2 regions of the Sporosarcina jeotgali genome follow, and region 1 is predicted to be linked to the other one. Evidence: riboswitches for the same ligand, from Rfam matches in the RefSeq annotation. Region 1 holds a riboswitch; the other holds the start of a gene.
What was found. Region 1 has a riboswitch for lysine ahead of dapA (4-hydroxy-tetrahydrodipicolinate synthase). Riboswitches for the same ligand answer to the same signal wherever they lie in the genome.
Positions count from the first base shown of each region.

Region 2: it holds a riboswitch for lysine, as region 1 does, so the genes downstream of both, PGH26_RS11065 (Na+/H+ antiporter NhaC family protein) here and dapA (4-hydroxy-tetrahydrodipicolinate synthase) in region 1, are expected to answer to the same signal.

Region 1 covers NZ_CP116341.1:1,770,836-1,775,715, forward strand. The annotation lists gene PGH26_RS08710 (hypothetical protein) at 1-189, opposite strand, end outside; gene PGH26_RS08715 (DUF1284 domain-containing protein) at 266-688, opposite strand; gene PGH26_RS08720 (GrpB family protein) at 827-1,342, opposite strand; lysine riboswitch at 1,521-1,698, shown strand; gene dapA (4-hydroxy-tetrahydrodipicolinate synthase) at 1,818-2,702, shown strand; gene PGH26_RS08730 (tartrate dehydrogenase) at 2,790-3,872, opposite strand; gene PGH26_RS08735 (NAD(P)-dependent oxidoreductase) at 3,902-4,880, opposite strand, start outside.
Region 2 covers NZ_CP116341.1:2,224,326-2,229,205, reverse strand. The annotation lists gene PGH26_RS11080 (sulfite exporter TauE/SafE family protein) at 1-57, shown strand, start outside; gene PGH26_RS11075 (bifunctional metallophosphatase/5'-nucleotidase) at 54-1,436, shown strand; gene yunB (sporulation protein YunB) at 1,491-2,258, shown strand; lysine riboswitch at 2,313-2,493, shown strand; gene PGH26_RS11065 (Na+/H+ antiporter NhaC family protein) at 2,626-4,203, shown strand; gene PGH26_RS11060 (ABC transporter substrate-binding protein) at 4,496-4,880, shown strand, end outside.

The DNA.
Region 1 (4,880 bases):
TTTCTTCTCAATTGTTTCATGTTTCAAATGCGCGGCTAAATATTTTACGGAGTAGCATCGAATCATTTCAAGAACGGCTCGATCCGTTTTGTTCAACTGGGACCAGTGGATATCCAAATGTTTGCGTGCTGCGGTGTCCATTTCTTCTTTCGAACTGAATTTCGCATATCGAGATAGGTAGTGTGTCATTTTAAAATCCCCCTTTCTCTCTATATAGAGTCGGAGGATCAAAAAGTAGACAGGGGTCCTGCTATTTTGGCAAAGCTTATTTCTGTTCCACTTCCAGCAATCCTTGAGCTTCGATTACTCGCTCTACTCCTTGTTCACAAAAGCCATAAGAACGCCAGGAACAGCTTTCGCAGACAACCGCAATATCGGATGCTTCCACATTTACACGAATCCGCCGTTCAACTTCCCGCCAAGGCAGCACATCGCTGTATTTGAGCCCTAAGCGTTTCACAATTTCTTTATCTCTGCTAAAAATTCCTTTATCTTCACAATGGTATGGCTGGTCGTCCGGAAACTTTGCACACAAGTGGTCAGGACCTTTGATAATTTGAATTAACGTATCTGGTTGTTCGCGCAATAAAGTATGAATTTCCGTCATATTTGCAACATATTCTTCCGAGTATCCCATTCCCCGATACCCAAGCAAGCAAAAAATATGATGGCCTCTTAATTTGATCAATAGAGTACTCTCCTTTGGCTGCTGCTTTTTTGAATCGATCTTTTGATTTTTGTTACCTCTATAGTATCATCCGTTATAAAGTTAGAAAGCTTTTAGACATATAAAAAAAGAAGGGAAAAATCCCCTCTCCCAGTGACTTCATTCAGTTTCATACCACGATAATGCTTTCTCTTCTAAATTCTTTATAAACGAACTTTTCCCTTCGACGTAAGATGAACTATCGTTTGGATATTTATTAGCCAAGCTTGCCTTTAATTCACCATATCGTCTTGCCTCATCAGGATGGGTTCTCAAAAAGTTTTTAACCGCTAAGTGCCGATCCACATTGTACGTATCATCTGCTTGATAAAATTGAACTTGATGGGTCCGTGCATCGCCGCCCTTACGAAAATAACGTCTTCTCGGTGTTCCAAACTCACCAAGCGCCTCGTATCCCATGTCTTCCATCTGTTCATTCCTAAATTCAACTTTCTGGATATCGCGGACGACAGGCATCATATCGAGAATTGGTTTCGCTTGTAATCCAGGAACAGAAGTACTGCCAATGTGATGAATATCTACAAGCTCTTCACCAAATAGTTCTTTGATTTTTTTGGCTTCTTCTTGAAACAACTGATCCCATTCAGAGTCATGATCAACTACTATGACTCTCATATGTCCACCACTTCCTTTCAGGTTTTTAGTGATTTAACAAGGAGTTAATTATTTTCATGTTATCACACTATTTAAAAATGAATACAACGGCGATAGAAGTTCATAAACATAGTTGCATTTTTATTCGATAGAGTGTAAACTGTATGTAATTAAACATTCACTTATTTCGAAATTTTGAAGTAAGGATAGAGGCGCAAAAACCATTAGTACACACTCTGAGGATGATGAGATCCGCTGAAGTTTGTGAAAAGGGGGATTTGCCGAAGTGGAGAGATTCTCATTATCTCAAAGCTGGTTCTGGGCTGAACAAGTGCAGAACTGTCATATAGGAAACTATATGGAGGGCTATCTGATGCAGAGAAATAATTTATTATTTCCAAGCAGCAGCGTTCTCTCGCTGGTGCTTTTTGCGTTTCAGGATACACTGCCTTCCACCTCTATGTTTTGAACAAAAACAAAAGGAGATGGAGAACAGATGAATTTTGGACAACTGATTACTGCTATGGTGACACCATTTGACGAGCAAGGTGAAATTGACTTTCCCGCTGCCCGGAACTTGATCAATCATTTAATTGAAAACGGATCGGATGCCCTGGTGGTTGCAGGGACAACAGGAGAGTCCCCGACGTTAACAAACGAAGAAAAAGTGAATTTATTTGAATTTACGGTGCAAGTTGCAGGTGGCCGTTTCCCTGTCATTGCAGGCACAGGATCTAATAATACGAGGGAATCGATCCAGCTGACGCAGCAGGCTGAAGCCGCTGGAGTGGATGGAATCATGCTTGTCACTCCCTATTACAACAAGCCGAGCCAAGAAGGAATGTATCAGCATTTCAAGACTATTGCCCAAGCTTCTTCACTGCCAATTATGCTTTATAACATACCGGGCCGCAGTTCAGTTAATATGAGTCCTGACACAATTATCCGCCTTGCTGACATTCCTAATATCGTAGCTGTCAAAGAAGCGAGCGGCGACTTGGATGCGATGGCAGACATCATCGAACATACACCTGCAGACTTTGCACTTTATAGCGGTGACGATGGACTTACGCTTCCTGTCCTATCCATTGGCGGAGCTGGGGTCGTGTCTGTATCCGCACATATTATAGGACCTGAGATGAAAACGATGATGAGTCATTTCAATAGCGGCCGCATTCGAGAAGCGTCCACCTTGCATCGCCGGATGCTGCCCATTATGAAAGAACTGTTCGCTGCACCGAACCCTTCACCTGTGAAAGCTGCATTGAATTTGGAAGGCGTCGCAGTAGGCGGCGTGCGATTACCTATGCTTCCTTTAACAGACGTTCAGCTGAGTTCATTGAATCGTGTATTGCATGGGCAAGATACAATTCTAATTTAACTGTGTAAACGAGCAGCCCATTCCGAATTGGAATGGGCTGTACTCATTTTCAGGTTGGGTTGAACTCCTGGGAAAACTGTTCCTGGACTAGACCAATTCTGAGGACCGTGCTGCAAGTAATTCAACAAACCGATCCCCTAGTTGTGTTGTTGTAGATTCCCCGCCTAAATCTGAGGTGAGCGACTCTTTTTCATGCAGCATTTCTTGAATTACAGATAAGATCGCCTTCCCCCACTTTTCTTCCCCAAAGAAGTCCATCATTTGACTGACTGACCAAATGGCAGCAATGGGATTCGCGATTCCTTTTCCTGAAATATCTGGCGCTGAACCATGTACAGGCTCAAACATGGAGGGATAGCTGCGTTCAGGATTAATGTTTGCGCCAGTTGCCAATCCCATTCCTCCAGTAATAGCAGCACCGATATCTGTCAAAATATCTCCAAAAAGATTAGAAGTGACCACCACTTCAAACCGCTCAGGCTCCGTCACAAAGTAAAGACTGGCAGCATCCACGAGATACGAATACGTTTGCACATCCGGATATTCCTTACCCACTTCCTCAAATACTTCATCCCAGAACACCATTGAATAGTTCAGCGCATTCGCTTTACTGATACTTGTCAATGTCCGGTTAGACCGTTTTGCCTCTTCATAGGCGTAGCGAATAATACGCTCCGTTCCTTTACGCGAAAAAACGCCAGTTTGTAAGACGACTTCTTCTGGCTTTCCTTTAAAAAGCCAGTCTCCAGCTCCGGCATACTCACCTTCACTGTTTTCCCGAATGACGAGGAAGTCGATTTGCTCTGCCGTTTTATTTTTCAAGGGGGTAAGTGCCGGGTTCAATAACGTAATCGGCCGGAGATTTACATATTGGTCAAATTCTTTTCTGATTGTAAGCAATAGATCCCAAAGAGAAATATGATCAGGCACGCCCGGATAACCTACTGCTCCCAGATAGATCGCATCAAATCCTTTGAGCTTCTCGATTCCGTCATCCGCCATCATTTTCCCGTGCTCCAAATAATACTCACATCCCCATGGAAATTCAGTGAATGAAAAGGAAATTGCCGGATCTAATTGTTCAATCGCCTGCAGCACTTTTACACCTTCAGCCACCACTTCCGGACCTATTCCGTCTCCCGGGATAAGGGCAATCTTAAATGTTTTCATAATTTCCTCCTAGGTGTTACAAAAATGACTTAACCCTTATTCGTTTTAACAATACTTTGTGCATTAGCAATCACAGATAACGTCTCGCCTTGGATTGCTTTTATCAAATTCTCTGCAATCACTACTGACGTTTTTCTAGCCGCCTCTATACTGATCCCCCCAATATGAGGAGTCATCGTAATTTCTTTCATCTCAAAAAACGGATGATTGTCCGATGGCGGTTCGACTGCAAATACATCTACCCCAGCTCTGCTAAATGTTTTATTTTTAAGTGATGCAACCATATCTGCTTCATGGATGACACCGCCTCGTGACGTATTGATGAGAACAGCGGAGGGTTTCATAAGATTGAAGAGCTTTTGGTCAATCAATTCTCTTGTTTGTTCGGTCAATGGTATGTGAAGACTTACCGCATCACTTGTTTTGAAAACTTCTTCCATCGAAGTCGTCACTTCCACCCCTAGAGAATCAGCGAGCTGCTGCCTATCTGACGAAATCGTTCGAACGTAGGCGGTTACGTGCATTCCAAAGCCATTCTTCGCGATGTTCGCCACTTTTTGTGCAATCGATCCAAATCCAATTAATCCAAGTGTTTTACCTTCTAATTCTGTTGTGTATCTTCCGTCTCTGAATGAAAAGTTCCCTTTTTGCATTTCTGAGTGAAAAACATTTATATCTTTCATCACAGATAATAGTAACGCTATGGCATGTTCTGCTGTCGCTGTGCTATTCATTTTAGGTGCATGCAATACTTTAATTCCTTTAGATGTCGCACAGGCCACATCGATATTGTCGAGACCGATTCCTGCGCCGGAAATCGCAGTCACATGTCCACAGTGATTTAATAGTTCTGGTGTGATTTTCGCAGGTGCTCTTAAGATGATTCCATCTACTGTGTTTTGTTGTAAGTACATAATGATCGCTGGTTCATCAAACTCATTGAATTGTTTCACATTAGCAAGTTCTCTCAACTTTTTCTCGCCATCCGGATGATACATCGGCAGTATT
Region 2 (4,880 bases), 450 kb from region 1:
CGTGTGTTATTGCTCTTATTCGGAATTAATTCAATAATTGATGGGATTTGGGGATGAGAATGATCGCTGAAAACACAGAAACCATTCATATTTATCATACAAACGACATTCATAGTCACTTTGAAAATTGGCCGGGGATCAGTGAGTTTTTGTTGAAACAACGGGCGCACCACGAACGAGAAGGGGAGTCCTGTTTTGTTTTCGATCTTGGTGATTACGTCGATCGCTCCCATCCATTCACCGAAGCGACCGAAGGTAAAGGAAATATCGAACTGTTGAATCGCGCTCGATATGATGCTGTGACAATTGGCAACAATGAAGGGATCACGCTGGCGCATAGTGCGTTAGCGGAATTATATAAGAATGCTCAATTTGACGTCGTCGTTGCAAATTTGCTGAATGAAGATGGGGAGCCGCTTGACTGGGCTTCTCCTTATACGGTGTTTACAACTTCGAGCGGCTTGAAAGTATCGGTGATCGCGGCAACTGCTGAATACGAATTATTTTACAAGAAGCTTGGGTGGACGATACAAGAGCCTCGCAGCATTTTGAGGAAACTCGCATCAGAACTGCGCAGCACGTCGGATTGTGTCATTTGTCTTTCCCATTTAGGTGTCCATGAAGACCGCTTGCTGGCAAATGAGACACCTGATATCGACGTGATCTTAGGCGCGCATACGCATCATTTGTTTGTACACGGAGAACTCGTTGGAGAGACACTCCTTGCTGCGACCGGGAAGTTTGGACAGTATGTCGGTCATGTGACACTGACTGTCCGAGCGGGACAAGTGGTTAATAAAAGCGCGGCTGTCATTCCGGCTGACGAGCTGGAAGCAGCAACAGATGGACTTAACGCAATCCAGAAGATGATTGACGAAGGCACAAAAGCGTTAGATAAAGAGGTATTCGTGACTCCCGCAATGCTTAAGCAAAACTTATTTGGGAAAAGTCCGCTGTCCGAATTCTTCGGTCAAGCTCTTCTTGCCTATACGAAAGCAGACTGCGGTTTATTCAATGCAGGGATTTTTCTTGGCAGTCTGCCCAAGGGGACAGTCACGAAAAGAGATCTGCACCGGGTGCTTCCGCATCCTATCAACGCTTGTGTACTCACTGTTAAGGGCGAAGCGCTGCGTGATTATTACGTAGCATCCTGCCATCCCGATTGGCCGCGGACGGAAGTGAGAGGGCTTGGTTTTAGAGGGACGCTCATGGGCGTCATGATTCACGAAAATTTCACGATGAAGAACGATGAACTCTACGTGGATGGAAAGCTAGTGGATCCGCTCGCAGATTATAAATTAGCCACGTTAGATATGTTTACGTTTGGGTTCTTTTATCCAAATATGAAATTTGAAAAGATCGACTACCTGGTTCCTGAACTCATTCGAGACATTACAGGATGGTATGGACAAAAGGAACTCGGAACAACTTCATAATAAGGAATAAGCGGCTTCTCCCCTTCATATCGTGGAATAGGGAGGCGTCGCTTTTTGAGATTTCATATGCAAGCTCCTAAAAAACGAAAACCTAAAAGAAGATGGCTTAAATTCATTATCCCTGCGCTTCTTTTGACGATAATCGGAAGTTTTTTCTACTTGAATATGAAATTAAAGCCCGTGTACATGAATTATGCGGAAGTACAAACGCGTAAAATAGCAGCACATGTCATCAGTCAGGCAATACAATCAAGATCAACAAGTGTGCTGGATGCAAATGATGTACTCTTAAACATTCCAAACGAAACGAATGATACGGTTACCATGAAAGTCGATGCAGAAACTATCAATCAGATTATGGCTGAAATCCATGAACTTGTTGAACAGCATCTAGAGCGTGCAGAATCTGGGGATCTTGAAATGTTGCCGCAGAGTGATGGGATGAAATTCGATACGGAAGAGATGGAAAAGCACGGAGGCGTTGTGTTTTTTGTTCCAATTGGTCAAGTCGCTGATATTCCTTTGCTAGGTAACCTTGGCCCTAAAATCCCAATTCGTTTTCATATTGTGGGAGATGTACATGCGGACATAGATACAAAATTAACGGAGTACGGAATTAATAATGTTTACATGGAAGTAAATATGAAATTGACCGTGAATGTCCAAATCATTATTCCAATCGCAACAAAACAAAGCACCGTGGTTCAGCAATTCCCGATTGCAATCGGGATCATTCAAGGGGTTGTGCCGCAAATCTATACTAAAGGGGGCCAGAGTCCAGCAAATATCGAAATCCCGCTGCAAGATGTAAAGAAGCCATAAGTCGCCTTGCATGTTAATTCGATTATTGTTATGATGAAAGAGTAATAACGTAATCGATAGGGTAGAGGCTGCATTGTTTAAGAGTACCGCATGCGAGAATGACATCGCAGACCATGCGCGAAAGGAAGCATTGCCGAAGTCTGATGGAACGTCAATTCCATGAGGCTGGGGTCATTTCGAAAAGGGATGGCACTGTCAGGGACAGCTGGATTGTCCATGATGAGCTACAATCGTCAGTGTGATAACGAAAGTGATTATCAAACAACGACATGTAGACAGCCGGTACCCGGTCCACTTGAACAAAGTGAAACGGGTACCGGCTTTTTGTTTCCCCGGTTACATCAACAACTTCAAGGAGGAGATTGGAATGATTGGAACTTGGTTATCGATTCTGCCGCCAGTGATCGCCATTGTAATGGTGCTCACGACAAAGCGGGTGCTGCTTTCACTCGGTGCAGGAATTTTGTCCGCTGCATTACTAGTCGCTTCCTTTGCACCAGTGGAAACATTGACGCAGTTAGGCAAAGCGCTCATCGTCTCATTTTGGGCAGATGGAGAGTTGAACACGTATAATATTTTCATTATGCTTTTCATATTATTGTTAGGTGTCATTACGGCACTTGTTAGTCTGTCAGGCGGGAGCCGCGCCTTTGCGGAGTGGGCTGTAACACGCATCCGAACTCGCCGCAGTGCAAAACTTCTTACGATAGTTTTAGGAATTGCAATCTTTGTAGATGATTATTTCAATGCACTTGCGGTAGGTCAAATCGCACGTCCGATTACCGATCGGCATAAGGTTTCTCGTGCGAAATTAGCGTATTTCATCGATTCTACATCAGCACCAATTTGTGTGATTTCGCCAGTATCGAGCTGGGGAGCATTCTTAATTGGCCAGCTTGCAATTATCCTTGCGACGACGGCAACGGTTAATTATTCACCGTTATCTGCGTTTCTGATGATGGCTCCGATGAACTTCTATGTAATTGCTACATTAGCGATGGTATTCTTCTTCGCTTGGACGAATATCGACTTTTTCGCGATGAAAGATCATGAAAAGCGTGCGGAAGAAAAGGGAGAACTGTTTGATCCTGAAAAAGAGATTCCGGGTCAATTGAAAGATGAGTTCCCAGAGCACACGCATGGCCGTGTAAGAGATCTAGTGGCACCGATTGTGACACTGGTAGCTGTAACATTGGCTTCGATGGTCATTACAGGATACAGAATCGGCGGAGAGTTGAATCTATGGACGATCTTTGAAAATACAGATGTCCCATTGTCCTTGGTTATCGGCGGACTTGCAGGTACTGCAATTGCGATCATTCTATACGCTTCACAATTCAAGGTGAATCAGACTGCCTCTGCAGGGCTGATCGGCCAGGCATTTGTCAGCGGTGTAAAAGCGATGATGCCTGCAGTGCTTATTCTTATTCTAGCTTGGTCACTCACTCACTTAATTGATATTTTAGAAACTGGTTTATTCTTATCAGAGGTAGTTGCGAAGTCTAATATACCTGTAGCCTTTTTGCCGGTTGTGCTGTTTGTATTAGCTGGTTTAATGGCATTCTCAACAGGAACGTCTTGGGGCTCATTCGGAATCCTGCTTCCGATTGCAGGGACGATTATGGTGAATGCAGCACCGGAATTACTATTACCTGCATTATCCGCAGTCCTTGCAGGTGCCGTGTTTGGTGATCACTGTTCACCGATTTCAGATACAACAATCCTTTCGTCAACAGGAGCAGGAAGCAATCATATCGATCACGTTTCCACACAATTGCCTTACGCGCTGATGGCAGCCGGAATTGCGACTGGCGGGTACATTGTTCTTGGTCTGACAGGATCGATTTGGATCGGTCTTGCTGCCGTAGTTGTCATTCTAGCGGCTTTGTTTACTATTTGGAATGTTAGAAGTTCAAAAAAAGTTGTTAGCGTAACAGCAGAGTAATGACAAAAAAGGTATTCCCGGATAGTTGTGAGGAATACCTTTTTTGTGTCTAGAAAAGATTTAACGTCTAGGAAATTAGCAATAGTTCCCACTATCTAGAAGGCAGAAGAGACGGGAACCGAAACAATTTAACAATCTAGTAATAAGATTTTGAAAATTTGTATAGACTGAATAAGAAGTTTGTTTTAGAATAGGGATACAGAAAGAAAAGAAAGGGTGCGAATGTCGCCACTCGGACTAAGGATGTCCTTTCTGTCGTAATTTCAGAATAGTTAAATAAGGGGGAAGAGAAATGAAGTTTAAAAGAGCATGGAGTTTATTAGCAGCGATGACGCTTGGCGTTGGTCTCCTCGCAGGTTGTTCTCAAGGAGAAAAGGACGGGGCATCCGGATCGAAAGACAGTGATGAGATTAAAATCGGGGTCAACCTCGAACTATCTGGTGCAGTTGCTTCATACGGAACATCTGAAGCGGACGGCATTCAGCTTGCAGTAGATGAAATCAACGAAGACGGCGGAATTGACGGCAAGAAAATTAAGCTCGTAAAGATTGATAATAAATCGGATGCTGCTGAAGCGACAAACGCAGCCATCAAATTGATAACTCAAGAACAAGTGGTTGCAATCATTGGCGCGGCAACAAGCGGAGCTACAGTTGCACAAGCCCAAATTGCCAATG